Regions from separate parts of the Microbulbifer elongatus genome, predicted to be linked through region 2. Evidence: predicted binding sites of a transcription regulator. Region 2 holds the regulator's gene; the other holds the start of a gene.
The links. Region 2 encodes PhoB, which activates phosphate uptake and scavenging genes when phosphate is short. Its sites were predicted from a motif close to TGTCATAAANNTGTAACA; they were not measured.
Positions count from the first base shown of each region.

Region 1: a site for PhoB is predicted at 6,692-6,709, ahead of LRR79_RS15415 (substrate-binding domain-containing protein). Genes of this name have one in related genera too.

Region 1 is NZ_CP088953.1:3,730,059-3,744,671, forward strand. It holds gene LRR79_RS15390 (LacI family DNA-binding transcriptional regulator) at 383-1,429, shown strand; gene LRR79_RS15395 (sugar MFS transporter) at 1,703-3,034, opposite strand; gene nagA (N-acetylglucosamine-6-phosphate deacetylase) at 3,104-4,231, opposite strand; gene nagB-II (glucosamine-6-phosphate deaminase NagB-II) at 4,253-5,296, opposite strand; gene nagK (N-acetylglucosamine kinase) at 5,391-6,341, opposite strand; gene LRR79_RS15415 (substrate-binding domain-containing protein) at 6,798-8,162, shown strand; gene LRR79_RS15420 (DUF6279 family lipoprotein) at 8,232-9,101, shown strand; gene LRR79_RS15425 (aminotransferase class I/II-fold pyridoxal phosphate-dependent enzyme) at 9,341-10,618, shown strand; gene LRR79_RS15430 (aspartate carbamoyltransferase) at 10,691-11,707, opposite strand; gene sbcB (exodeoxyribonuclease I) at 11,923-13,362, opposite strand; gene argS (arginine--tRNA ligase) at 13,536-14,613, shown strand, end outside.
Region 2 is NZ_CP088953.1:836,133-850,745, forward strand. It holds gene traF (conjugal transfer protein TraF) at 1-832, shown strand, start outside; gene phoR (phosphate regulon sensor histidine kinase PhoR) at 898-2,217, opposite strand; gene phoB (phosphate regulon transcriptional regulator PhoB) at 2,443-3,147, opposite strand; gene ubiA (4-hydroxybenzoate octaprenyltransferase) at 3,278-4,177, opposite strand; gene LRR79_RS03435 (chorismate--pyruvate lyase family protein) at 4,207-4,782, opposite strand; gene LRR79_RS03440 (dicarboxylate/amino acid:cation symporter) at 5,108-6,418, shown strand; gene LRR79_RS03445 (hypothetical protein) at 6,514-7,188, opposite strand; gene LRR79_RS03450 (hypothetical protein) at 7,499-8,209, opposite strand; gene recG (ATP-dependent DNA helicase RecG) at 8,516-10,615, opposite strand; gene LRR79_RS03460 (hydrogen peroxide-inducible genes activator) at 10,645-11,568, opposite strand; gene LRR79_RS03465 (GlsB/YeaQ/YmgE family stress response membrane protein) at 11,813-12,067, shown strand; gene LRR79_RS03470 (NAD-dependent epimerase/dehydratase family protein) at 12,381-13,166, shown strand; gene LRR79_RS03475 (RidA family protein) at 13,272-13,655, opposite strand; gene spoT (bifunctional GTP diphosphokinase/guanosine-3',5'-bis pyrophosphate 3'-pyrophosphohydrolase) at 14,032-14,613, opposite strand, start outside.

The DNA of each region.
Region 1 (14,613 bases), 1.3 Mb from region 2:
GAGAGTGAGTCGAGTGAGAGTGTGCACTGCACATAGCGAGCCCCCTGAAAGCGGCGCCCACCGTGGTGTTGCAGGCACCGGTTATTGTTATCTAGCCGATTACCCGGCAACTGACCCCCGCTCCGGGCGCCAATGCCAGTCTGTTTGACCTCAAAATGACAACGCTGTCAATTTGGCGCCAGAGTCACATAGTTGGCAAAGGGTGTCAATTGGGTTTGTAGTTTTATTTCAGGCAGACGAAGACCACGCCAATCCCGTGACTCTCAAGCCATCGTCGTTCGCAGCAGAACCGGTTAAACTTACCGACTGGGCAACTGGAATCATTCCAACAAGGACCTCTCCAAGGGCCTCACAAAGGACCTATCAAGGATCACAGCCAACAATGAAGAGCACCATCAACGACGTGGCGGCAAGAGCCGGGGTATCGATCAAGACTGTTTCCCGGGTGATCAATAACGAGCCGTCTGTGCGCCCCGCCACCCGCCAGAAAGTGATGGATGCGGTAGAAGCGCTGCACTACCAGCCCAACCTCGCGGCGCGCAACCTTGCGGGCACCCGCAGCTACACCATCGCCCTGATTTACGATAATCCCAACGCCTATTATGTGATCGATATGCAGAACGGCATTCTCGAAGCGTGCAAGGCGCGGGGGTATGAGCTGCTGATTCACCCGAGCAACTCAAAATCCGCCAACGTCAACGACGAGTTGCGCGCGCTGGTGGAGCACTCCAAGGTCGCCGGGCTGGTGCTCACCCCCCCCTTTTCCGAGACCCAGTCTGTTATTGATGAAGTGAAAAAGCTGGGGCTCGACTATGTGCGCATCGTGTCCAGTGGCGCAGCGGAGGGCGATGAAGACAACTGTATCCAGGTAGACGATACTGCAGCCGCCTACGACATCACCAAACATTTGATTGAAAACGGCCACAACCGTATCGGATTTCTCGCGGGTGGCGAGGAGCACGTGTCCACCCACGGGCGACTGGAGGGCTATAAGGAAGCGTTGCAGCAGGCGGGCATCACCATCGACCCGGATCTGATTATCCCTGGCGAATACTCTTTCGACTCCGGCGTATCCGGGGCCAAGGCGCTACTGGAAAAAGACAACCCGCCTACCGCCATTTTTGCCAGTAATGACGAAATGGCGGCCGGCGCACTCTTCGCCGCCCGGCTGATGCATATCGAAATTCCCGAGCAGCTGTCCATCGTCGGTTTCGAGGACAGCCCCTTCTCCCGCCAGACCTGGCCCAAGCTCACCACCGCGCACCAGCCCAACAGTGAAATCGCCAAGTGCGCCGCGGCCCTGGTACTCAACAAAGCCCGCAGCAAAAGCGCCACCGAAAGCGCATCAACCAACAAAGATGCCGGCATCACCAAAAAATTCGTCCCCGAACTCCTGGTCCGCGACTCCACCGGCCAATCCCCGAATTAAAAACAATAGAATTCACCCCACAACCCGAGGATCGCCGAAGAGCGTAGCGAGCACTTGCCTGGTGGTGGCCGCCGGAGCGGAAGGAACGGAATGTATGTTAATACATGAGTATCCTGAGCACCGCCGGACGCCGCCAGGCATGTGCGCAGTAGCTTTTCGGTGATTCCCCTCTAAAAAAAGCCCTCACTAGGAGGGCAAAGATGACGAGAACCAAAGAGAGAAACTTTAAAAAGAAACTTTGACTGACTGTGACGCCAGCTGGATAACCCGAGGTTATTTCCAGCTGCGCATCTTGTGCCCTTTCAGAGCGTAAAACAGGATAAACAGGTAGGCCGGGATGGAAATCACGTAGGCCAGCTGACCGTCGCCGGTATCAGCGAAATGACCGTACAGGGGCGGCAGTACCGCGCCGCCAGAGATCCCCATGATCAGCAGGGCGGCACCTTTGGAGGTGAACTTGCCCAGACCTTCCAGCGCCAGCGGCCAGATTGCCGGCCAGCACATGGCGTTGGCAAAGCCCAGCAGGGCAACAAAGTAAACAGCGTTGGGAATTTCCGGCAGACCGAACAGGGCCAGGGTCGCAGAGGACATGACGGTGCTTTCCATAGAGCCGGTCATTACCGCAACGGTGAACAGGATACCGAGCACCGCTGAGATCAGCAGCGCAGTCTGCTGGCTAATAAAGCGCGGAATGGCGATCGTGCCCCAGATATAACCCAGCACCATAAACACCATGGTGTAGGACGTCAGTACAGAGGCAACAGCAGTGTCCAGACCCGCCTGCTTGCCCAGCAGACCGATGGCGTCTCCGGCAATCACCTCTACACCCACATAGAAGAACAGTGCGATAGACCCCAGGATCAACTGTGGGAACTTCAGCAGTGCCGGCAGATTCACCGCCATATCTTCCTGACCTTCAACCACCTCATCTTCAATATCGGGCAGCGGTGCGAACATCATGGCAATCGCCAACACAAAGCCGAGCACCGCCATACCGATGTACGGGCTCACCATCTGACCGGCCAGCTCGTCCAGCTTGGCATCTTTGGCGGTGGCGGTCAGTGCAGACAGTTCTGCTTCAGAGATACCGCTGATGCCCGACATCACCAGCGCCGCGAACACCAGCGGCGCGACAATACCAGCACCTTTATTCAGCAGACCCATTACGCAGATGCGTACCGCAGCAGTTTCCGGAGAGCCGACGCGTACCACGTAGGGGTTGGACGCCGTCTGCAGAATGGTGAGACCGGAGCCCACCACAAACTGCGCCAGCAGGAAAACGCCGAACATACGGCTGTAAGCAGCGGGAATAAATATCAGTGCACCCACAGCCACCAGCGCCAGCCCCAGGGCCATGCCGGTCTTATAACCCGTGCGCTCGATAATGGCCGCCATAGGCAGCGCCATCACCGTGTAAGCGATATAGAAAGCGGAGGCCACGAGCATCGCCTGGAAGGCGCTGAGCTCACAGATGGTTTGCAGAAACGGGATCAGGGCCCCATTCAACCAGGTAACAAAACCAAAAATAAAAAACAGCAGACCGATGATGGTCATCGGCAGGATACTGCTGCGGGTTTCCCCCTGGCTAACAACTGCGGTATTCATAGGCTCACCTTTCATTATCGTTATTTAGCGTCGACTAAATTCGTCATCGGTTTTCTTGAATGCGCGGAATCACCCGGCTGTGAACACTTCCTGTCCGCCGATCCAGGTTTTCTGTACCTGTAAATCGTCGTTTACCAAAATCATATCGGCGGCAGCGCCTTCGGCAATGCGACCACCTTTCGAACCCAGAAACTCAGCCGGATAGAGTCCGGCCATGCGCAGGGCTTCATCCAGATCAACACTGCACCATTCGCGGATATTGCGCACTGCGCCGATCATATCCAGGTGTGAGCCAGCCAACTCGCCGGTGGTGGAAGTCAGCTTGTCACCGTGCCGGGTGACGGTGCGACTGAACAGCGGGAAGCTCCGCTCCTCGCTGCCCACCAGTGACATGGCATCGGTCACCAGCATGATCTTGCCGCGGGGCTTGGCCTTCAGCGCCAGAGTCATGGCCTCGGCACTCACATGGTGACCATCGGCAATCAGGCCACACCAGCAGTCGTCGCTGATCAGTGCGGTACCGACCATGCCGGGGTCGCGGGAATGCAGCGGCGACATGGCGTTGTACAGATGGGTAAAGCCGGTTGCGCCCGCGGCCACCGCCGCTGCGGCCGTCTTACCGTCGGCATTGGAGTGGCCGAGGCAGACTTTCACACCGAGAGACACCAGCCTGGCGATGTCTTCCGGGGAGACGTTTTCCGGCGCCAGGGTGACCATCTTCAGGCCGAGATCGTCCCGGGCATAAATCGCCAGCTCTTCTTCGCTGAGCGGTCGAATAAAACACTCTTCGTGGGTACCCTTTTTCGGCGCGCTCAGGTGCGGACCTTCAAAATGCACGCCAAGCACACCAGGCACACCTTCTTTCAAGGCAGCACTGACCGCGTCCGCAGCCTTCTGCATTACATCCACCTGATCGGTGATCAGGGTGGGCATAAAGCCGGTGGTACCAAAGCGGGCATGGGCAGCCGACATTTTGCCGAGAGCGTTGACGCTGGTGTCGTTGTTAAACAGCGCACCACCGCCACCGTTGACCTGCACATCAATCAGGCCCGGTGCCAACAGTCCCTGCAATCGCACAGCATCCGCCGCCGGTGTTCCACCGATGGAAACCACCTTGCCGCCGTCAACGATCAGCGCTACATCCTTGTGCAGCTGCTCACCGTCAAACAATTGCTGTGCGATAAATGCCTGTACCACGTCCTAGATCCTTATCCGCGATCAAACAGTCTGGGTAACTTTCTTCAGACCCGCCGGCTCATCCGGGTTGATACCCCGACTGACCGCCACGTGGGCAACGTCGATGTAAAAACGCTGCAGCAGTGGCAGTGGCGCAACGCGCGGATGCACGCCTTTGCTCGGCACATGCAGATTGATCAGGGTGCCACCACGACGAATGATGTCGGCAATCTGCTCGCTGTGAGCCTGATAGGATTCGTCTTCAATCGGCACATTCACCACGGTGAGCTTCTGCTCTACCAGCGTGACCGGGCCGTGCAGAAATTCCGCACTGGAGAAGGACTCGGCATGCACGCTGCACACTTCTTTCAGCTTCAGTGCCAGCTCACGGGTAATGCCGTACCCGGGCCCACGACCGAGAACCACCAGGTTCTTCACCGCCGCGAGATCTTCCGGGCGCAGTTGCACGTCGGATTCGATGGCGTCGGTGAGGGTTTGTGGCAGCATCTCTACGCCGGCTTTCAATTCTTCGTCCTGAGTCCAGTTGGCTACCAGCTGCAGCACCGCAGACAGGGTGCACAAATAGCTCTTGGTCGCGGCAACGGCCAGTTCAGGGCCCGCCTTCAGCGGTACCACCTGGTCGACGATGTCTTTGATCGGCGCAGCCTCATCGTTCACCAAGGCCACCGTGTAGGCACCGGCGTCTTTGGCCATCTGCGCCTGAGCGAGGATGTCCGGGCTGCGGCCAGACTGGGAAATAACAATGACCAGCGCGTCTTCGAGCTTCAGCTTTTTGCCGTAGACACTGGAAACGGACGGTGCCGCGGCAAAGGTCGGGGTGCCGGTCTCGATTTCGATCAGGTATTTGGCAAAAACGCCCGCGTGGTCGGAAGAACCACGGCCCACGATCATCACAAAGCGCGGCGGCTTGGCGCGCAGGCGCTCACCCAGCGCTTCCATGATCGGCGCGTTGTTCTGCAGTTGTTCGGCAATCCGGCTCGGGGCTTCGCGAGCCTCGGTTTCCATTACTGTCATCGCCATAGATGCTTCCACCTTGTTGGCCTCACCAGAGGTCACTGCGCTCATAAAATCTATCCGTAACTTGTTCTGACGTCGTCTTCCGACAACCTGTTTGTTCTAGCGATTTACCGCCTTCATCCAAAGAGGTGATCCGGGCCAGTCACCCATACAGCGCTTTGGCATCCGCCTCTTCCCGCGCTTTTGATTCGCTTTCCCCCAGCGCGGCCAGGGAGTGCTGGGCAAAGTAAACACAGCCCAGCTCCGGCGGATCCAGCGGATCGGACACCCGCTCTGCCACATGGGGCTTGAGCCAGGGTTTCAGGCGCGGTGCCAGACCGCCAATCATGGATAGGCGCGGCGGCTTACCCTCCATCAACTTGTCCGCGAGGTCACTGATATATGCAGCGCCATCACGCATGATCGATGCCGCTACCGGGCAGTTCGCCTCGGCACACTCCACCACCGGTACCGCCAGTTTGGCGTACTGGCTGGACGGCTTGCCCGCCATCATTTCAATCACATCGTAGGGATCATTGGTGCCCAGCGCGGACTGCAGCTCGTCTTTCAGGTCGGAGTCGCCCGCCAGGCCTTCCATCGCCATCAGCAGGTATTTCACCGCTTCCATTCCTAACCAGGCACCACTGCCTTTGTCGCCATGGGGGAAGCCGTGACCTCCGACGATGGCGCTGCGGCCGTTGACCCAGGAATACCCTACCGATCCAGTGCCAGCGATAATTACCGCACCATCACCCCCGCGGTGCGCACCCAGGCACGCGGAGTGCTGATCGGTGGTAAGAAACATTTGTTTGAAGGGATGTGCCCAGGCATTCATCTCGTTGTAGAGACGGGGCATGTTGACCCCGGCCAGCCCCACACCTGCAACCAGCTCTCCCAGCGTTTCCGCGGGCAGGCCGGCATCGGCCACCGCCAGTGCGGCAGAGCGCACAATGGAATCGATAGTCTGTGCATAGCCATGCAAGGGGTTCGCAGGTCCGGAGACACCGGTACCCAACAGGCGATTGCTGGCATCGAAAATGGATGCGCGACACTTACTGCCACCGCCATCGACGCCAATGAAAAGAATGTCCCTGCTGTCTCTCAAAGCAACCATCGAACCGGCCCCTAAGATTTTCTATTGTTATGTGTCCTTGCCGGATTCCCCACCGCATTCGCTGCGCCCCAGAGGATTCCGGCTGGGCGCCTGTGACGCCTCTGCCAATATGTGAGAAATACTACAAGACAAATGACAGCGTTGTCATGCCTTTTTTCAAAAAAACCCCGAAGATTTCTCTCATTATATGCTGGATTTACGTGCCAAATGGTGAAAAAAACGTCAATACACCCCATGAAAGCCAGTTCTACCGGACACGAATGCCGAAAAAACAGCCACACCTTCTTCAGTACTTTTTAATCTAACGGGCACACCGCCCTCCCCGGATATGTGGCACAGATCAACTTCGCTGCAATAAATCGGTCACACTTTTCTGCGATAAAGCGCGCGCCCGCGCCGGGTACTTACTAACGGCGCGCGTCTTTGGCAGGAACATCAGTAGTGACAGGGGGCAGAATGAAACGCGATCAATCGCGCCGGTGGACACATTTCGTACAGGGCTCTTCCACAGCACTACCGTGGCTGAGCCTGGCCACTGGCCTGTTGGTCAGCGGTCTCGCAAGTGCCGCCGACGACGACCGGGTTCTGTTTCGTCTGACCGGTTCCAATACGGTGGGGGCGGATCTGGCGCCGGCGCTGGTAAAAGGCTACCTGCAATCCCGCGGCGCAACGGCAATTCGTCAGCGCAGCGAAGGGGAGAAGCACTGGATTCACGCCGACCTCAACAGTGCCCCGGTGGTAGTCCCCATTATTGCGCTGGGCTCCAGCACCGGCTTTAAGGCCCTGGACAGCGATACCGCGGACATCGGCATGGCGTCACGGCGTATAAAAAGCAAGGAAGTCACTCTGCTATCGCGCTTCGGTGACTTCACCAGCCCAGAGGCAGAGCACGTCATCGGCCTCGATGCGCTGGTCATCACCGTGCACAAAGATAACCCCATCAACCGCCTTACGCTCACGCAACTGGCGCAGATCTACCGTGGTGAGATCCGCAACTGGTCCCAGCTCGGTGGAGCGGATCTGGCCATCCGTCCACTGCACCGGGATATCGAGTCCGGTACCCGCGCCACATTCGACAGCGAAGTGTTTGGTGGCAGCCGACCGGCCAAGCCTTTCGTTTACGAGGTCTCCGGTAACCACGAGACCCGCGAACTGGTAGAGCGGAATCCCGCCGCGATCGGCTATCTGCCCTTTGCAGACTCCGAGGGCATGCACAAGGTTGCCATCAAGTCCGGTGATCTGGCGGCGGTGGTGCCCGACCGCGGCATTATTGCCACAGAGGACTTTCCGCTCACACGCCGACTGTACCTGTACCGCAACCCCGGGCGTTACAACCCTCAGGTCGACGCTTTTTTGCACTTCGTGGAATCCCCTGCCGGACAGCAGATTGTGGAGAACGTCGGCTTTATCAACCTGACCCCGGTTGCTCTGCAAATGCCCCCCTATGCCAATGCACCCGATGGCTACCGAACCCTGATGGAAAACGGCTCGCGCCTGAGTATCTCCTTTCGCTTTGCCGATGGCAGCGCGGATCTGGATAACCGGGCCCTACGCGACCTCCACCGGCTGCAGGCGTTTATGGCTCAGGAGGAAAACCGTGACCTTTCCCTGACCCTGGTGGGGTTTTCCGATCGCAAATCCAACCAGAATATTTCCGACCTGATTTCGCGCTTCCGCGCGCTCAAGGTTCAGGGCGCGCTGTTGCGGGACCATAAAATGGGCGACAGCCAGATCATGGCGGTGGGTGCCTTTGCCCCACTCACCGTCGACAGTGAACAGGGACCGGTGAAAAACAGCCGCGTCGAAGTCTGGATCAATTGATCGGCCAGTCAGTAAAAGTAACGCGTAAAGAAACAGCGGTGGCGAGGCACAGCAACTATATTTAACGCCATGACCACCGCAATTGTGCCGCAGCCCTCTCGCCTTTCCCCGCGCACGACCATCCTCCTGATGGCCGTGATCACCTTACTGTTTTCCGCCTGTTCCAGTGTCCGCCTCGCGTACGGCCACCTGGACTGGTGGATGGACCGCACACTCAATAACTACCTGGACCTGGGCGGAGCACAAAAGGACCTGCTACAACAGCGTGTGGATGAGTTCCATCGCTGGCACCGCCAGACCCAGCTGCCCCGCTACGCCGACTATTTCGAAGCTCTGGCCGCCAAGGTGGACGACGCGGACACCACCCCGGCCCAGCTGGATGCCATCGAGACCCAGGTGGATGCGTTCTGGCACGCTTCCATCACCATGCTAAGCGACCTGATGCTGCCGATCGTCACGCAGCTGAATGCCGAGCAGATCGACCAGCTCGCCGAGAACATCCGTAAAGAACGGGAGAAGTCCCTGAAGAAGTGGAACAAGGCGCAGCGCAAACGGGAAAAGGAATTCCGCAAGCAGGCCGAGCGCTGGCTTGGGGATTTGACCGATGCGCAGGAGTCGATGATTGACCGGCAGGTGGCCACCACCACGTTCAACCCCAAGCGTCGGGATGCCCAGCGGCAACTGTGGGCAGAAACCTTTCTCGACATCCTGCGCAATAAACCCGACGGCTATGAAGCCCGGCTGCGCACCCTGTTGATCGACCCCCAAACCCTGTGGTCCGCCGACTACCGCAATATGCAGAATCAGCTGCGCACTCAGGCCAGAACCCTCGCCACGGAAATTCTCGAGAGCGCCACAGCGGAGCAACGGGCGCACCTGAAAAGCACATTGCTGGAATACGCCGCGGACTTTCGGCATCTGGCCACACAGAAACACTGACTGATCGGTGCGTGAGCGCGACCGATTCGGCGCAACCGGTACATTTTCCCCTTCGGTTTCAGTTGCAACAGTTTCCTGGCCACTTTTTCTACCGAAATTCCCTGTTTTTACCGGGTTTTCCAGCAAAAAAATGTCATAAAACATGACGCAATCCGCCCTCTGCTGATAAGCTCCCGTCCCGGCAACTTTCAGAGGAAGTTGCCTGTCAAGAGTTGTCCATCAAGAGAAGAGGATTTTCCGTGCGTATCGAGACCGCCCAACGCGAACAGCTGCAACAGTGGGAAAAAGAACTGGATCAGCAATATCAGCGCATTTGTCAGCATAACCTGAGCCTGGACATCACCCGCGGTAAACCGGCGGCGGACCAACTCTCTCTGTCCGATAGCCTCGACGGCATTCTGAATGGCGACTACCGTGCCCCGGATGGCACCGATACCCGCAACTACGGTGGCCTGGAAGGTATTGCCGCCGCCCGCGAACTGGGCGCCGATATCCTGCAGGTTCCGTTTGACGAAGTCCTCGCCGGCGGCAACAGCTCCCTGACCCTGATGTACCACGCGGTACTGACCGGCTATCTGTTCGGCTTTGCCGGCAACCAGCCGTGGAAAGACATGCGCGCGCCCAAATTCCTGTGCCCGGTCCCCGGTTACGACCGTCATTTCTCCATCTGCGAGCAACTCGGCATCGCCATGGACACGGTCCCGATGACCGCTACCGGCCCGGACATGGACGTACTCGAACAAAAAATCCGCGAAGACGATCAGGTGATTGGCCTGTGGTGTGTGCCCAAGTTCTCCAACCCCACCGGCGTCACCTACGATGCGGACACTGTCGACCGCCTGGCGCAGCTGGCGAAAATCGCCAACCCCGGATTCCGTATCTTCTGGGACAACGCCTACGCCATTCACGACCTCGACCACCAGGTAAAACTGCCGAATATCCGCGAAGCCGCCCTGGGTAATGAAACCGCAGACTCGGTTCTGCAGTTCGCCTCCACCTCCAAAGTGACCCATGCCGGCGCAGGCGTTGCCTTTGTCAGCGCAAGCCCCGCCAACCTGGCCTCCCTGAAGCAGCAGATGTCGGCCATGACCATCGGCCCGGACAAGGTCAACCAGCTGCGCCACGCGCGCCTGTTCCCGGAGCTGACCCAGCTGAAAGAACACATGCAAAAGCATGCAGAAATCCTGCGCCCGAAATTTGCCTGTGTGCTGGAGCACCTGGAGAAGAATTTTGCCGACACCGATCTGGGCGAATGGGAAAAACCTCAGGGCGGTTACTTCGTTTCCTTCAACACCCGCCCGGGCGTCGCCTCAGAGGTGATCCGGCTCTCCGCGGAAGCCGGGGTAAAACTCACCCCCGCCGGTGCCACCTTCCCTTACGGCAAGGACCCGGAGAACACCAATATCCGCATCGCACCGAGCTTCCCGCCTCTGGAAGAACTGGACACCGCCATGTCGGTGTTTGTACTGTGTGTGAAACTGGCGAGCGTGCGCAAAGCACTGGAACAAGCGGCCTGATCTTTGCCGCAGTCCCAAATAAAAAACCGGCAAAATTGCCGGTTTTTTTATGCCTGATGCTCTATACAAACATCAAATCTGATTCCGCCGCGTCTGCCAGGTAATCGGCCGCGCGTACTGATCCACCTTGTCTTCCACCCCCAGCAGCAGGGCAAACAGGGCCATACGCACCAGCAGTCCATTATCGGTCTGCCGGAAAATCGCCAGGCTGGGATGTTCGTTCAGATCGGAATCCAGCTCATTGGCCTCCGCGCGGGAATCTCGCGGCAGCGGATGCATGATGACCGTATTGGGTTCCGCGTGACGGGTGAAAATATCCCGATTCAGGCGGAAGCGACCACGGTAGCGGTCGGCATCCGCCTGGGAGGCAAAGCGCTCTTCCTGGATACGGGTGGAATAGACAATATCCACATGTTTGATCGATGGCTCCAGCTGATCGGTCACAACCACCTGATGCCCGGCCTCGCGCAGCTTCTCGACCACTGAGTCCGGCATTGCCAGCTCCTGGGGTGACACCAGCACCAGCTGTACATTCTTGAACAGGCACAGCAGTTTGCACAGGGAGTGTACGGTGCGGCCGTGCTTGAGGTCGCCAATCATGGCAATGCGGAACTGGTCCAGAGAGCCGCCCTTCCCCTCCAGTTCCTTGCGGATGGTGTACAGGTCGAGCAGCGCCTGGGTGGGGTGCTCATTGGCACCGTCACCACCATTCACGATGGGTACCCGGCTGGCCGCCGCGAACTCGGCCACGGAGCCAGACTGTGGGTGGCGCATGCAGATAATATCGGAGTATCCGGACAGGACCCGCGCGGTATCGTACAGAGATTCCCCTTTTGCCAGGGAGCTTGCGGACACGCCCACCGTCTCCCGCACGGTGCCCCCGAGCAGGTTGAAGGCACAGCCGAAACTTACCCGGGTGCGGGTGCTGGGCTCAAAAAACATGTTCCCGAGAATTGCGCCCTCGAGAACCCGGGTGACTTTTTCCCGGCGGGCGTACGGTACCATGGTGTCCGCCACGGCAAAAATTCGGTCGATGTCACCCCGTTCAAACTGGCTGACGGAAAGGATGTTGGCACCGATAAAGTCCATTGCTGCTCCACGTTAAGCACTGATCGCTACGAATAGCCCCTGCGACACGCCGGATCACCGGCGGCTGGGCGGCGGTATTCTACGCGGCGTTGCGCAAGGGGAACAGCCGCAAGTTGGTGGATGCGCAACGCTTATCCACCCTACACAGTGGCTCGATACGTAGCGACCAGTAGGGCAGTAGGGTGGATAAGCGCAGCGCATCCACCAACCCCCGTTCAACCAAGCAACGCATCACCCCAGGCTTCCAGTTGATCCAGCAGATCACTGCGCTCCGGAAACTCCTCCCGCAACCGCGCGATCTCCTCGAAATACGATTCCATAGTGATGCTCGCCCCGAAGGCCGGATCCGTCAGCCGCTGGTAACGCCACTCTTCCCAGCGCTCCTGCTCTTCTTCATTCAGGGTGTCCGGGAAGTTTCTGGCCCGCAGGCGAAAGAGTAGCTCCGACAGGCGCGAATCGGAAAACGGTGTCTGCCCCGCCAGTGCGGCCGGGCCCCGGCTGGCCAGGGCATTGTGCAACTGCCGGCACAGGTCGCGGTCGGCGTCGTTCAGAAAACCATCGTACAGCCGCGCTTCCACATCCCTGGCCGGGAACTCCCCATCGAGGAATACCTGATGCAGCTTTTCCGTCAGGTCCATCCCCTGCAGAGTCTGCCAGTTGGCTTCGCAGGCGGCCTTGTCGATCTGCAGGTCTGCGGCGCGCTGATCGGAAAGCATATTCGCCGGCGCCAGTACCGGGCAGCGGTTCATATGAATCAGTTTCAGCCCCGCCGGCAGCTCCCCTTCCCCCAGCTTGTCGCGGGCGGTATAGAGACGCTCGCGCAGAGCATCCGGGTCCAGCTCGAGTATCGGCTGCGGGTCCATGGCCAGGTTGGCGCAGATCACGGCATTGCGATTGACCGGGTGCATGGCCAGAGGCAACACATAGGTCAGGTGGCCATGGACCGCAGGCACCTTGCCGGAAATATGCAGCAATGGTTTGCGCTCTCGCGGATTCAGGATCTTTGCCACTTCCTGCTTGCGACGCAGCCTGTAGACATAGTCATACAGCTTGGGCTGCTGTTGCCGGATCAGGCGCGCCATATCAATGGTGGCGCGTACATCGGAAAGGGCATCGTGGGCGCCTTCGTGACTGATGCCATTGGCCGCAGTCAGCTCTTCCAGGCGGAAGGAAGGTACCGGTAAACCATCTGCAACTTCCCGCTGTGGCCATTCGATCCCTTCCGGGCGCAGCGCGTAGGTCAGCCGCACCATGTCGATGATGTCCCAGCGGCTGTTGCCGGACTTCCACTCGCGCTCGTAGGGGTCCAGCAGGTTGCGATAGAGGGTGTGACGAGTGACCTCATCATCGAAGCGCAGGCTGTTGTAACCCACACCGCAGGTCCCCGGCGCTCCCAGCTCACCGAGAATCCGCTGAATGAATTCGATCTCCGGCAGGCCGTCCGCGAACGCCTTCTGCGGGGCTAATCCGGTCACCAGTGCCGCCATCGGCTGCGGCAGACAGTCGCTGGCGGGCCTGGCATAGATCATCAACGGGTCACCGACCTCGTTGAGGTCTTCGTCGGTACGAATACCGGCAAACTGGGAGGGCTTGTCTGCCCCCGGGTCGACACCCCAGGTTTCATAATCGTGCCAATACAAGGTTGTCCCAGACAAAGCGCTTCCCCTCTTCTCATTTTCCTGTCTGCAGGTGACTGCACGCACTGCGCGCCATGGTAACCCACCGGGCAATTGTCGCGCAGGTTGCAATGCCCTCACCGCCCATTAAAATCCCGCGTTCTTCGATATACTCGCATTTTCAAGAACCGCCACGGGATAACGCCCCCCTTATGAATATTCGCCAGCAGCTCAACGACATTTTCCAGACCGCCATGACCGCCGCGGGTATTCCCGCCGAGTGCAGCCCGGCGGTGGCGCCAGCCAAAAAAGCGGGCTTTGGTGATTACCAGGCCAATGGCGCCATGGCGGCGGCCAAGAAAGTGGGGACCAATCCCCGCGAGCTGGCGGCAAAAATCATCGAGAACCTGGGCGAACAGCCCATGATCGAGAAAGTGGAAGTGGCCGGCCCCGGCTTTATCAATATCCACCTGAGCGAATCCTGGCTGGCGGACACCCTCGCCGCTGCCCGTGCAGATGAGCGCCTGAACATCCGCAAGGCAGGCGAACCGCAAACCGCGGTTCTGGACTACTCCCACCCCAACCTCGCCAAAGAAATGCACGTGGGCCACCTGCGCACCACCATTATCGGCGATGCGCTGGCGCGTCTGCTGGAGTTTCAGGGCCACACGGTTATCCGCCAGAACCATATGGGCGACTGGGGCACCCAGTTCGGCATGCTGCTGGCACACCTGGCCGACAAAATGGAAAACCAGGACGCCGAGGTGGCACTGAAAGACCTGGAGGTCTTCTACCGCGAAGCCAAAGTCCGCTTTGATGAAGAGGACGGCTTTGCCGATCGGGCGCGGGAATACGTGGTGAAACTGCAGGGCGGCGACGAAGACTGCCTGAAACTGTGGCAGCGCTTTATCGACATCTCCATCAGCCACGCGGAAGAGATTTACGAGAAGCTCGGGGTTACCCTGCAGCGCTCCGATGTGTATGCGGAGAGCCAGTACAACGACGACCTGCCGGTACTGGTAAAAGACCTGGTGGACCGCGGTATCGCGGTGCAAGACCAGGGAGCCATTGTCGCCTTCCTGCCGGAAATGGCGGACAAGGAAGGCAACCCCAGCGTGGTGATTATTCGGAAGAAGGGCGGTGGATACCTCTATGCCACCACCGACCTGGCTGCCATCCGCTACCGTGCCAACGTATTGAACGCCGACCGTATTCTATACGTGGTTGACGCACGCCAGACCCTGCACCTGCAGCAGGCCTTCACCGTCGCGCGCAAGGCCGGCTATATCG
Region 2 (14,613 bases):
GCTGCGGTTGCTCGATGACGGCCGTCTCACCGCGGACGCCGCCGCGCAACTGACCGTTGCCATTCCCAACAGCGTTGCCTCCGGCCTGCTGTTTGTTCGTCAGTCCGCGTTTATTGCCACCGATGTACAGCTGGCAGACGGGGATATTGCACTGCTGGAAAACTTCGGCGAGCAGATATTCGATGAGGATGACCTGGAAACCGCAGCCGGCGCTTTCGGTTACTCCATGCAGGAAATTGGCTTCGCCGCCGCGCGCAACTTTACCTTCAAGGAATATCAGGTATCCCTCGGCGTAACGCCCAAGTACCAGCGGGTTGAGTCCATCGAGTACATCGAAACCATCGCCAACTTCGACAGCGACGATTTCGAGGTGGATGACTACACTCTGGAGCACACCAACTTCAACCTGGATCTGGGAGCCACGATCAATTTCGGCCAGCTGCAGGGCGGTGTTTCCCTGCGCAATGCCATCGCCCAGGAATACGACACCGTTCAGGGTGGTGTGGAGATCCAGCTGGATCCGCAGCTGACCGCGGGTGTGGGATATACCGGCGAGGTGTTCACTTTGCTGGCGGATGCCGATCTGAATGCGGTGGAGCTGTTCGACGGCGCCGGTGAAGTGCAGGTAGTGCGTCTGGGCGCGGAAGCGGATCTGTTTGACTGGGCCCAGCTGCGCGTGGGTTACCGCCACGATATCAAGGGCACCTACGATGGCGCACTGACTGCCGGTATCGGCTTTAGCCCGTTTGACGTGGTGCACTTCCACCTGTCGGCAATCAAATCCTCTGAAGACACACTGGGGATGGCACTGCAGTTTGGTCTCGAACTGTAGAGTCCGAGTACCGGGCAGGTTGAAACAGAAAAGGGGCCCGAGGGCCCCTTTTCTGTTTCTTAACTTCAGCTCGCTTCAGAACTGGTCTGGGTCAGTTTCTGGGTCGGGAAATTCAGGGTGAAGGTACTGCCGCGCCCGGGCACACTGGTCACCGTCATATTGGCGCTGTGGCGCAGTAACACGTGTTTGACGATGGCGAGGCCCAGGCCGGTGCCGCCACTTTCCCGGGAGCGGCCGGCATCCACCCGGTAAAAGCGTTCGGTCAGGCGGGGAATATGCATGGGATCGATACCGATACCCGCATCTTTTACGGAGAAATGCCCGCCGTTGCCATCGGTATGCCAGCGCATCTCGATCGGGCCGCCGTCCGGACTGTACTTCACCGCGTTGAACGCTAGGTTGGCAAAGGCGCTGTGCAGTTCACCGGCATCACCGGTAATCGTACAGTCTTCTTCACAGGCCACGGAAATTTCATGGCGCTCACCACTCAGTGAACGCGCCTCCCCGGCCACCCGTTCCATCAGCTCCCGCACGGAAACCCGATCTCGTCCGCTGTCGCGCTCGGATGTCTCCAGCCGCGCCAGCAGCAACAGGTCGTTGACCAGGCTGGTCATGCGCACCGTCTGGTCACTCATCTGCCCCAAAGGCCGCTCCCAATTCCGCGGCGCCTGGCCGCTGGCCTGCAGTGTCTCCAGATAGCCGGCGATCACCGTCAGTGGCGTGCGCAGCTCGTGGGATACGTTGGCGACAAAATCCCGACGCATCTGCTCCAGATTATGCAGCCGGGTAATATCCCGCACGATCACCAGCGCTTCATCCTGACCGAAGCGCGTCACCTCCATCTGCAGAATGCGCGTATCATCTCCCGGCGCCGGCAGGGTAATCGGTTGCGGGTTGGTCTCCTTACCGCCGCCCATGCGCTCATACATATGCTCCACAAAGCGCGGATCACGTACGAAATTGACCAGCGGCTGACCCGCGTCGTCCCCCTGCAGGCGCAGCATCTGCCCCGCCGCCGGGTTCCACCAGGCCAGGTTGCCCTCATCCTCCAGCGCCACGATACCCTCGCGCAGTGCACTGGTACTGTCCTGCACCCGCCGCAGCATTGCGTGCAGCTTCTGCTTTTCTCGGCGGTGGCGGCGCTGCATGCGGTAGAAATCGTCGGTGATATCTCCCCACACGCCAAAATTGGTTGGCGCCGGGCCACGACGGCCGTTGGCGAGCCAGCGGTCAAATTGATTCTGCTGCCACAGCAGCCAGAAAACATAGGCGGCCAGACCGGCGCACAGTGCCAGCCACCAGTGGCCGCTGGCAAAACCAAGAATGGTGGTGCCCAGGGCGATAATGATAAAGCGGGATAACTCGCCAATACTGCGATCGAGCATGATGGTTCGGCCATCTATTTGGGGTAGGTAAACCTGATATTTGAAAAACTACCGAGGTTCAAAGCGAAGGTCGAGTGCCGGGTAAGGGTTTTTGAAAGCGTCGGCGACATGGACGTCGCCGACGCAGCGTACAGGGACGTATTTACAGCGGTTTCAAAAACCCTTACCCGGTGCTCGACCGCCACAGGACCCGCTACGGAGCCCTCTACAATTCTTGGGTGTAGGTTACACCCTTTCAGCGGTCTGTACAGAAAAGCGGTAGCCGGTGCCGCGCACGGTCTGGATGTAGCGCTCGTGGCCATCCACAGTAAGGGCCTTGCGCAGGCGGCGAATGTGAACATCCACGGTGCGCTCTTCCACATACACGTTGCCACCCCACACGTGGTCCAGCAACTGGGTACGGGTATAAGCGCGCTCCTGATGGCTCAGGAAAAACGTCAGCAGGCGGAACTCCGTTGGCCCCATATCAACCGGATTGCCATTGATGGTCACCCGGTGGCTGATCGGATCCAGCACCAGGCCACCCGCCGTCAGCGGCTCCTCCGGCGTGCTCGGGCCCGCGCGGCGCAACACCGCCTTCAGGCGTGCAACCAGTTCGCGGGGTGAAAACGGCTTGGTAATGTAATCGTCCGCACCGGTCTCGAGACCCTTGATCTTGTGGTCTTCCTCACCCTTGGCGGTGAGCATAATGATAGGCAGGGAAGAGGTCAGTTCATCCCGCTTCAGGCGGCGGGCCAGCTCCACACCGGAAACATCCGGCAGCATCCAGTCCAGCAGAATCAGATCCGGTTTCTCATCGATTACCAGCGCGTGGGCCGCCTGAGCGTTTTCCGCCTCGAGACAACGATAATCCGCCATCTCCAGTGCCACCCGTAACATATCCCGCACCGGGGCTTCGTCGTCGACTATGAGGATCGTTTTGCTGTGCATCGGCCTGCCATACCCTAACTGAAGTGTTTGTCACTTAACTGACTATTCTAGAGTGGCCATTTAACGTCACTTTGGTGACAAAAATATGACAGCCGTACGGGAAGCCTGGCCTGCACGGCGCTCCGTGCGCCTAGTTCCACAGATAATGAGAAAAAATACCCAGGAAAATCGCCATTCCGACCCAGTTGTTGTTCAGGAAGGCCCTGAAGCAGGCTTCTCGTTGCCGTTCGCGAATCAGCCACTGCTGGTAGCAAAACAGCCCGGCAGCGACCGCAACACCGCCGTAATACAGAGGGCCCATATCCGCGCGCCCTCCGAGCATCAACAGAGCGAGGATCACCATGCCCTGCAGGCAGCCGGTCATCACCCGGTCCATGTCTCCGAACAGAATGGCGGTGGATTTCACCCCGATCTTCAGGTCGTCATCCCGGTCCACCATGGCGTAGAAGGTATCGTAGGCCACGGTCCACAGAAGGTTCGCGGTAAACAGTACCCAGGCCACCGCCGGCACTTGATTGGTGACTGCGGCAAAGGCCATGGGAATACCCATGCTGAACGCTGACCCCAGTACCACCTGTGGCAGGTGGGTATAGCGCTTGGCGAAGGGGTAACAGAAGGCGAGCGCCAGTGCGGGTAGCGATAACAGAACGGTGAGTCTGTTGGTGGTGAGGACCAGCAGGAACGCCAGCAGCATCAGGCTGGCGAACAGAATAATCGCACCTCTGGGGGTGGCGGCGCCGGTGGCCAAGGGGCGCTGGTTGGTGCGCTTTACATGGCCGTCGATATTGCGGTCGGCAAAGTCGTTGATGGCGCAGCCGGCGGCGCGGGTCAGAATCACACCGAGAGTAAACACCACAAACAGGTGCAGCCCGGGCCAGCCTTCAGCGGCGATCCACAGGGCGGCCCAGGTGGGCCAGAGCAGCAGCAGGGAACCAATGGGCCTGTCGAGCCGTGCCAGTTGCCAGTAGGGCTGCACACTGGGCCAGTGCTGCGCGAATCGCTGTTGAAGCTGTTGGCGAATGGCTTGCATGGTGTTTCCCGTATTCTTTCCTTGCGGATTCAGGTGAGTGGCGGTTTGTGGGGATTGAACCCGCTGAGGAAGGTCTCTGCAACCAGCAGGGGTTTGTCGTGCAGCCAGAAGGTGGAGCGGCGGCCCCAGGCGCGGGTGTCGCTCTGGTTCAGCTCGGCCAGCTGGCACTGGGGGTTGCGTTTGAGCTGGTTGAGGACGATGGGGCCACGGCGGATGTCCGGCTGGCTGAACAGGAGTTCGCCGAGGGGACGGTTGTCGAGGCTGCGCAGGTAGCGGGATTTGCCGGCGAGGGTGCGCTCGGGGAGGACGCTGCGGGCGTAGACCCAGGGTTGTTCGCTATTGCCGTAGAGGAGGACTTCGCGGATGAGGGCGCGGGTGCGTTCCTTGAGGTTGAGGGCGCGGCGCTCTTCGAGGTTCGGGGTGTGCCAGCCCTGGTGGAGTATTTGTACGCTAAACTCGCCGTGGCTCAGATGTTTGAGGGCGGCGGTGAGGGATCCGGGGTGCTGCAGCCAGGGCAGGAGGTGATCCGGCGGGGTGTGGCCGTGCAGGCTTTCGAGGGGTTGTGGGTGCCAGTCGCCGATGGCCTCAAAGGGGGAGTGGTACAACGCAGACTCCGCGCGGGGTTATGCTGGTTTGAATTAACCGCATTGTACCTGAGGCAGGCACGAGGGGAACTCGCTTTGCCCGTTCGGGGTGGGGTAGATATAGTGGCGCATTCGCTCGCTCGAATTTATTCAGTGGCGGCGGCGCTAGCGGTAGACCTTTGTGAGACCCGCCGTAAACCCATCCGTGGGGGCTCTTCCGCGAGGTCCCTCTCGCGGAAGGTCTCACAAAGGTCTACCGCTATCACCGCCTTCGCATCGAATTCAGTATTCATTACGACCTAAATAATGATTTGCCACTGCAAAGTGCGCGTTAACAGGACGGACCATGGGGCTTACCAAAAAAATCGTACTGGCCATGATCACGGGGATCTTGCTTGGCCTGTTGTTCAATGTACTCAATTCCAGCCAGGTGTTGGGTGCGACGGTTACTGACTTCATCAATAACTACCTCACCAATGGCCTGTTCGACATTATCGGGCGAATCTTTATTGCATCGCTGAAGCTGATGGTGGTACCGCTGGTGCTGGTGTCGCTGATCTGCGGGGCCTGTGCGTTGTCCGAGGGCAGCCGGGTGGGTGTGCTGGCGGGGAAGACGCTGCTGTTGTATCTGTGCACAACGGCGGTGGCGATTTCCCTGGCGCTGTTGCTGGCGCTGGTGATTCAGCCCGGTGTGGGTATGGAGCACCTGGCGACGAATACGCAGTTCGAGGCGAAGGAGTCGCCGCCGCTGTCGGATGTACTGGTCAATATTTTCCCCACCAACCCGGTAATGGCGATGGCGGAAGGCAATATGCTGCAGATCATCGTGTTTGCGCTGTTGCTGGGCTATGCAATCTCCCGCAGTGGCAAGCCGGGCCAGCGGGTGGCGGCGTTCTTTAATGATCTGAACGAGGTCATCCTGAGGATGGTGGGGGTGCTGATGGTGTTTGCGCCTTACGGGGTGTTTGCGCTGTTGGTGAACAAGATTGCGCTGTTGGGACTGGATGCGATTCCGACCCTGGCGAAGTATTTCGGGGTGGTGCTGCTGGCGCTGCTGATCCATGCATTCGGGGTTTATCCCCTGTTGCTGAAGCTGCTGTCGGGGCTGAATCCGGTGAAGCTACTGAAGAAGATGCGCCCGGCGATGGCGTTTGCGTTCAGTACCGCGTCTTCGGCGGCGACGATCCCGGTTACCCTGCAGACCGTGGAGAAGCGTCTGGGTGTGGATAACAAGATTGCCTCTTTCACTGTGCCCCTGGGTGCGACCATCAATATGGATGGTACGGCGATCATGCAGGGGGTGGCGACGGTGTTTATCTCCCAGCTGTACGGTATCGATATTGGCCTGATGGGCTATCTGACGGTGATCCTGACCGCGACGCTCGCTTCGGTGGGCACCGCCGGTGTGCCGGGTGTGGGTCTGATCATGCTGGCGATGGTGCTGGGTCAGGTGGGTCTGCCGGTTGAGGGGATTGCCATTGTGATGGGGGTGGATCGCCTGCTGGATATGGTGCGCACGGCGGTGAACATTACCGGGGATTCAGTGGTGAGTACTATAGTCGCCAAGAGTGAAGGTGCGCTAAATCAGGATACGTTCAATGACGATAACTACAACAGCGTGGTGAACGAGGCAGAGGGCAGCTCTTCTTCGGCCTGATCGGCCCGCTGTGACAAATCCCAAAAGGGGCGAGCCGCACTGCGGCTCGCCCCTTTTTTTTGGGTTCTGTTTACAGTGCCTGTCGGGCAGTACGCCTAGAGGGCGGCCATATCCCGCAGCTCATCCGCTTCCAGATTATCTTCCATCGCTTCCACCAGTTCTTCCACCATTTCCGTGAGCGCTTGTTTGATGGCCGCTTCGGTGCTGTCTTCACTGGCGCGGTTGTCGTGGTAGGTCCGCACCTGATATTTCTCGTTGATGTTCATGTCACCGATGGTGATGCGCTGCTCGCGCAGGGCCGTACCACTGCGATTGCTCAGGATGTAGCGGAACTCCCCCTGCAGGGTCACGGTTCCCTGCTCCAGGTCGTGATCGCCTCGCGGCTTCATGGCGCTCAGGTGTTTGATAACTTTGAGGTTGAGGTTGTTCTGCAATTGCAGCAGGCCGTTCTCCGCCACCAGGGGTACTTCTTCGTCGTCCAGGTATTCGTAGAGCACGCGTGCCATTTCACTGTGAATATGCTGGGTGTAGTTGCGGATGGCATCCTGTTTCAGATCGGCGAGACCACCGCCATTACTGGCAAGCGCGAGCATCAGTTGCATATCGCCCACCGGCATGGGGACGTCGAGCTGAATTTCGGTGGGGACTATGGCCAGGCTGGGGGTGTGGTCATCGCCACCCCAGAAGCTGTTCTGGGCGTTGGTATTGGTGGATAGCGCAAGGCTAACGATACCGGCGGCGATGAGCCGACGGATTCCATGGGTTCTCATGCATCACTCCCTGTTTTGATTTTTATACCGGGATGTTTATTTTTTTGGGCGCTGTTCGGCGAATGGGTTCGCTCTTTCTTTGTTATGTTTTTCTTATGGGTCCGCTACAGGCTGCCACTTCTCGGTGCAGAGAGCAAAAAATTTCAGTGACTTGTGCGTCAGTAGTAGTCGGTTGTGTGCGTTATGTCGCGGCAGAGCACTGGTGGATGGATTATCAGGCCGCGGCGCAGAACAGGGGGCTTACAGAGGCGGCAGGCGGGGGAAGTTGGCAAGCGATGAGCGCCACCCTGGTGGTGGCGCGAGGTAAGGGCTAACCGTTGGGGCGCAGTGCACGCAGGGCGTCCGCCTCGAGGTCGTCTTCGATCCGGTCGATTACCCGTTTCACCAGCTGGTCCGCCATCTGTTGCAGCTCTTCAGTCGTGTTGTCTTCTCCCGTCTCCCCACGCAGGGAGGTTTTGATCCGGTATTTCCCCTTGAGACGCAGATCGGCGATGTCGATACGCCGTTCCAGCAGCAACCGCTCCCCAGGGGCCTGCAGGCGCAGATGGTAGTCGCCGCTGGCACTCAGGCCACCCCGCTCGATCTCGTAATCGCCGCTGTTTTTGAGTCCATTCAGACGCTTCACTACGGAAATATCAATAAAGTTGTACAGAATGAGTGAGTTGTTGTCGGTGTACAGAGGAATATCTTCCTCGGCGAGGAGTTCGCGCAGGGCGCCGTCGAGCCGGGTGCGCAGATAGTTGGCGAACTCCCGGTTCGCAGTCTCCTTGGCTGCGGTCAGGGTGCCGCCATTGGTCGCTTGCGCCAGCATGCTCTCGAAGTCATTGCCAACCAGTGGAGTGGGAACCTCCGCCGCCACCTCGGTGCGGGCGAGAGTCAGGTGTGGGATCGGTTCGTCACTGCCGCCGAACAACCCCTGGGCGGTTGCCGTGGTGTGCAATATCGCGGCACTGAGCAGCAGACTGAAGGTGGTCAGGTAACGGCACAGGTTGTGGGAGTTGAGGCCTGAGTGTTGGGTCACGGGGAAGCTTCCTGATTGCTGTGGCGGGGTGGGTAGCCGCCGCCGGATTCGCCGGTGCCTGTCCGGTGAACGCTCTGTGGATTTCGAATGACCGGTGTAGGGTCACCGGTTGGGACGGGGGGCAGAGGCCCCGACGCGGTGGTATTTCCGTCCTTTGGGGACGAGGCTGCCACTGCCGGAGGGAGAGCGCAAAAATATTCGTGACCAGCAATGACCATAAGGTCAAATCAATATCTGCGCGTCGGTTATTCGTGCGAGGGTGGGTAAAAAACGGGCGAGAAATGCGCTCTGGCCGGTTGGCGTGGCTCAGGCTTCCGCGAAGCGTGGCTTGTTGTGCAGCCAGCGGCGTACCAGCGCGGTGCGGGCCTGGTTGTCGAGCTGCGGTGCGGCAGCGATTTTCTGCACCTGGGGTAAGAGGTGGGCATCCCGCTGCAGATCGGCGATACGGTGCTGGATTTCTCCGGTCTGGCGGGTGCCGAGGATTTCGCCCGGGCCGCGCAGGCGCAGGTCTTCCTCGGCGATGGCGAAGCCGTCCGCATGATTGCGCAGGGCGTCCAGGCGCGCGCGTCCGTTGGCCGATAGCGGGGTCGAATACAGCAACACACAGTGACTGGCGATGCTGCCCCGCCCTACCCGGCCCCGCAACTGGTGCAGCTGGGCGAGGCCCAGACGCTCGGGGTTTTCAATAATCATCAGGCTGGCATTGGGCACATCCACGCCCACCTCGATCACCGTGGTGGCTACCAGCAGATCCACTTCGCCAGCCTTGAAGGCCTTCATGACCCGATCTTTCGCGTCCGGTTTCATGCGCCCGTGTACCAGTGCCACGCGCACGCCGTTGAGGGTGTCGGCCAGTTCCTCGGCAGTGGATTCCGCGGCCTGGGCCTGCAGGGTTTCCGACTCTTCGATCAGGGTGCATACCCAGTAGGCCTGGCGCCCTTCCTGCACCGCACTGTGTACCCGCGCCATCACGTCATAGCGGCGTTCATTGGAAATCGCCACGGTGTTGATGGGTTGGCGCCCCGGCGGCAGCTCGTCGATCACCGAGCAGTCCAGATCGGCGAACGCGGACATGGCCAGCGTGCGTGGAATCGGGGTGGCGGTCATGATCAGCTGGTGGGGCTGGGTGCGTTGTTGTTTACCGGCAGTGCCCTCCACCGAACCCTTCTCGCGCAATTGCAGCCGCTGGGCCACGCCGAATCGGTGCTGCTCATCGATGATTACCAGTGCCAGGCGGTGGAACGCCACTCCTTCCTGAAACAGTGCATGGGTGCCCACCACCAGTTGCGCGTCGCCATTCTCGATCGCAGCCAGCTGTGTGCGCCTTTCCGAGGCTTTCATACTGCCGGTGAGCCAGGCCACGGTAATCCCCAGCGGTTCCAGCCATGCGCTGAAGCTGATGCGGTGTTGCTCGGCGAGAATTTCCGTGGGTGCCATCACTGTGCATTGATAGCCGGCGCCGATGGCCTGCAGCGCGGCCCGTGCCGCCACCAGAGTCTTGCCCGCGCCCACATCCCCCTGCAGCAGGCGCATCATCGGCGCGCTGCCTGCCAGATCCTCGGCGATTTCCCGCCCCACCCGTTGCTGGGCATTGGTGGGAGAGAAAGGCAGGCGTGCGAGAAAATCCCGCTCCAGTGCCGCGTTGGTTTGTAGTGCCGGTGCCGCGACCTTGGACGCGCTGCGGCGCAGCGCCAGCAGGCTCAGGTGGTGGGCGAGCAATTCTTCCAGGGCGAGGCGCTGTTGCGCCGGGTGCTGTCCCTCCGCCAATTGTGACAGATCGGCGTCTGCCGGCGGCTGGTGCAGGTACATAAGGGCACCGGCGAGCGGCATCTGCAGGGCGCGGGGCAGCAGCTCCGATGGCAGCAGCTCGGTGACATTGCCGTCGGCGAGCCAGTCGAGCCCCTGACCGATCAGTGCGCGCAGGCGGCTTTGTCCCAGGCCTTCGGTGAGCGGGTAAACGGGGGTGAGTGTTGCGGCGGCAGGCGAAACATCTTCCCCCAGAATCTCGGTTTCCGGGTGATACAGCTCCAGTCCCGCGCTACCCCGGCGGGCCTCGCCGTAGCAGCGCACCCGGGTTCCCGGGGCCAGGCGATTTTTCTGTGCCGCAGTAAAGTGGAAAAAGCGCAGAGTGATACTGCCGGTGGTGTCCTGCAGGCGTACCGCCAGGCTGCGGCGGCGTCCGAATGTCACATCCGCGGCGCGCACCTCACCCTCGATGACCGCGTCCATCCCCGGACGCAGGCCCGCCAGCGGGACCACGCGAGTGCGGTCCTGGTAGCGGGCGGGCAGGTGGAACATCAGGTCCTGCAGGGAGTGGATATGCAGCTTGGCGAGGGTTTCGGCCAGCTTGGCGCCCACGCCTTTGAGCGCGGTGACGGGAATCTCTGCGAGGGGTTTCTCAGCCATTGGATTTGTTGGGGCGATGGACTGTCGGCTTACGGACTCTGCAGTTGGCACTGATTGATTGCGTCCCGCAGCATGTCGATGGCGCGGTGGCGAGGGAAGCTGGCGCGCCAGGCCAGGGCGACGGTGCGCTGCGGCGCCGGTGCCGCAAACGGTCGGGCCACCAGCACACCGGTGGCGTACTGCGAAGCAGCCGCGGCGGACAGGGGCAGTACCGTGATTCCCAGACGCGAGGCCACCATATGACGCAGGGTCTCCAGCGAGCTGCCGTCGGCCGCGGTGCGGATATGGCCATTGCCCGCTTCCTTCTCGATGGACTGCTGCAGTTGCGGGCAGGCTTCCAGTACCTGATCGCGGAAACAGTGGCCTTCACCCAACAGCAGAACATTGTCTTCACACAGCTGCTCCGGACTGAGTGCTTCATACTGGGCCAAGGGGTGATCCGACGGCATCAGCACCACGAAGGGCTCATCGTACAGGGGCTGGGTCACCACGTCCGGCTCGGTAAACGGCAGCGCGATGATTACCGCATCCAGTTCGCCCTTGCGCAGGCGCTGGCGCAGTGTCGAGGTGTAGCCCTCTTCCACATACAGCGGCATCTGGGGCGCCAGCTGTTGAAGCTGGGGAATAAAGTGTGGGAACAGGTAGGGGCCAATAGTAAAGATGGCACCCACGGACAGCGGGCTGCTGAGCTGGTCTTTGCCGGCGCTGGCGATGTCTTTGATCGCCGCAGACTGCTCCAGTACCAGTTGCGCCTGGGCGACGATACGCTCTCCCAGAGGGGTGGCCTGGACGCGGGTTTTGGAGCGCTCAAACAGGGCAACGCCCAGCTCTTTCTCCAGTTTTTTCACCGCGATGGACAGGGTCGGCTGGCTCACAAAGCAGCGCTCCGCGGCGCGGCCAAAATGCTGCTCCTGGGCCAGGGTCACGATATAACGAAGTTCGTTTAGTGTCATGGCAAACGCAATCAGATGATTCTTGGCGATAGAGTTTATTCATAAATACCCCCCTACGGCCAGTAAAACTGCCGGAACCCAGCTGGTCACGTGTGAAAATGTCTCAAACTAGAAAAAAATGCTATTAGCAATGTTTATAGTTAGTAATTTTTGCTATTAACTACCGATCTTCACCGGTGATATGGCGCTTTTTTTGCTATACATGGAAGGCAAGTGTTCGAAATGCACAAAGCGGAGAATCGCTATGGGAATCTTGTCTTGGATTATTCTCGGTCTTATTGCCGGTGCGCTGGCTAAGTGGATCATGCCTGGTCCGGATCCGGGTGGTTGGATCGTGACCATGATCATCGGTATTGTCGGCGCCTTTATCGGCGGATGGGTTGGCAGCTTTGTCGGCCTTGGCACCACCGGTGGGCTGTCACTGGGCAGCATTATCACCGCGGTAGTCGGTGCAGTGATCTTGCTGTTTATTTACCGGTTGGTGAAATCCAGAGGCTGACCACCGAGCGGTTAGTCAAAAGGATGTCGGGCTCGCAGTACGCTGTGGGCCCGGTTCACAGACTTGATTATCTGAATTGGCTATAAAGAGCCAATAGACTACATACTCACAGTAATTCACAGATTACACTCAACCAACTATTCTAAATGGCCCCGATCGCTTGGGGCGCGGCAATTATTGGGGTCGGAATTCGATACCCGGGGGTTTAATCGAGCGGTTATGGCAAAGGAAAAAGTCTGGATCTTCGGCTGTGGGGATCTGGGGACCCGTCTGGCATTGAAGCTGGATCGCAAGGCCTACGATGTTTTTTGGTGTGCGACGCAATCCGCTGCAAGCGCTGGCCCGCAAGCGTCGGGCCGATGTGGTCAACTGGCGTCGTGGAGACGCCACCAAGGCCGAGGATATCCATCGTCATCTGGCCAATGGTGCCGACGTCGTCATCGCCACCTTCACCCCCGGCGCCAGTACCCCGCAGGCCTACCAGCGTGCCTATGTGGAAACGGCAACCTGCCTGCGCCAGGCCCTGGCGGATATGGAAAAGCCGCCCCGTCTGCTGCTGTGGATCTCCTCCACCCGCGTCTACGGGCAAAGTGGCGATCAGTGGCTGGATGAGCGCTCGCAACCGCTGCCTGGCAGCTATCAGGGTGAAGCCCTGCTCGCCGCGGAAAAAATTGCCCAGCAGAGTGTGGTCGACACCTGTGTGGTGCGCTTTGCGGGTATTTACGGCCCCGGCCGCGACCGCCTTCTGTCTCAGGTACGCGCCGGTCGCTGCGCGCCCCCATCACCGCCGCAGTTCAGCAATCGCATTCACGTCGACGACGCGGTGGGTTTTCTCGCACATCTGATCGAGGGACAAAAGAACGGCATGCCACTGGAAAAGCTGTACATCGGCGCCGACTGTACCCCGGTTCCCATGTACGAGCTGCAGAGCTGGCTGGCCAAATCCATGGGCTACACCAGCGCCCACCTGCGTGAAGAAGTGGCCACCAGCGAACGGCGCTCCAAGAAAATGAGCAACAAACGCATGCTCGATAGCGGTTACGAGATGCTCTATCCCGACTACCGCGCTGGCTACCGCACCCTGCTGGAAAACGACTGAGTCGTAAAGCGGCTGAAAATGAAAAGCCCAAAACCGACTGCGCCGCCCCTGGTGAACCCATCGTGAGCGGCGCATGACATCAATCGGTGTTATCCCGAGATTGTCTCAGATCACCAGAATCCCTTCCGCCTCAAATTGCGCACCTTTCGGCAGCTGGCTCACACCGACCGCCGCGCGCGCCGGGAACGGCTTGGTAAACATCTCCTCCATCACCTCATTGACCGTGGCAAAATTGCTCAGGTCCGTGAGATACAGATTCAGCTTCACCAGATCATCCAGCGAACCATTCGCCGCCTCGCACACCGCCTGCAGATTCTTGAACACCTGCACCGCCTGCTCCCGGAAATCGTCGGAAACCAGCTCCATCGTCTCCGGAACCAGCGGAATCTGGCCAGAAAGATAAATGGTGTTATCCACCTTCACAGCCTGTGAATAACTGCCGATAGCCGCCGGTGCTTTATCCGTTTTTATCACTGCACGATTAGGCATGGATGACCTCTCCCGGCCCGAACGGGGCCACTTGCTAGAAAAAGAAAGCGGGAGAATATAGCGCGGTTTGAAAGGCTTGGGGAGCAGCGGAAAGACCGAAATCCCCAGATGCGGAACCTGTCCACATTCCAGGAATATTCCCGCAAAACCCCACCAATTTTCATAACAAGGTCGCAACAACCATCCGCAAGAACAAATAAAACTGAAGCAACCAAGAAGGCCCGCCTCCGGTGCCCACCCGACAAACGATTGCCGATGAGGTTGTTTGGCGGGTGGGTACCGGAGGCGGGCCGGCCCTGAAAAGGACCACCGGCACTGGGCCGGACCCGTTCAGAGCAAACAGACGAACAGGGCGAAGTGAAATAGGAAGTCAGAATTAAGGACGAGCGATCTTAATCACCGCCGGCAGGTTCCGCAGCCGCTTCATCACCTGCGCCAGATGCACCCGGTTAGCGACTTCCAGCGTCAACGCAATCACACTGTGCTGAGCGTCTTTCTCATCCACATGGATCTGCTCAATACTTGCACCCTCTTCGGTAATGCGGGTCGCCAGACGGGCAATAATCCCCCGCTCGGACTCCACCTCAACCCGCACATCCCCAAGAAACTCGCCCTTTACATCCGGAGACCAGGCCACCGCCATGATATTTTCCGGATGCTCCCGCAACTCCGCGGTATTGCGGCAGGTATCCCGGTGAATCACCACGCCTTTTCCGGAACTGATGTGCCCCATGATCGTATCGCCGGGAATCGGGCGGCAGCAGCGGGCAAAACTGATCAGCATCCCCTCCTGGGCCTCAATGGTCAGTGGCGACGAAATGCTGCTCGCCTCCGTCTCCGTGGTACCCGGTGGTATCAGCAGCTTGGCCGCGGAAAACGCCGCACGGTTGCCCAGTCCGATCTCCTCCAGCAGGTTGTCGAAGGTCTCGCACTTGGCCTCCTTCACTCCGCGCTTGAT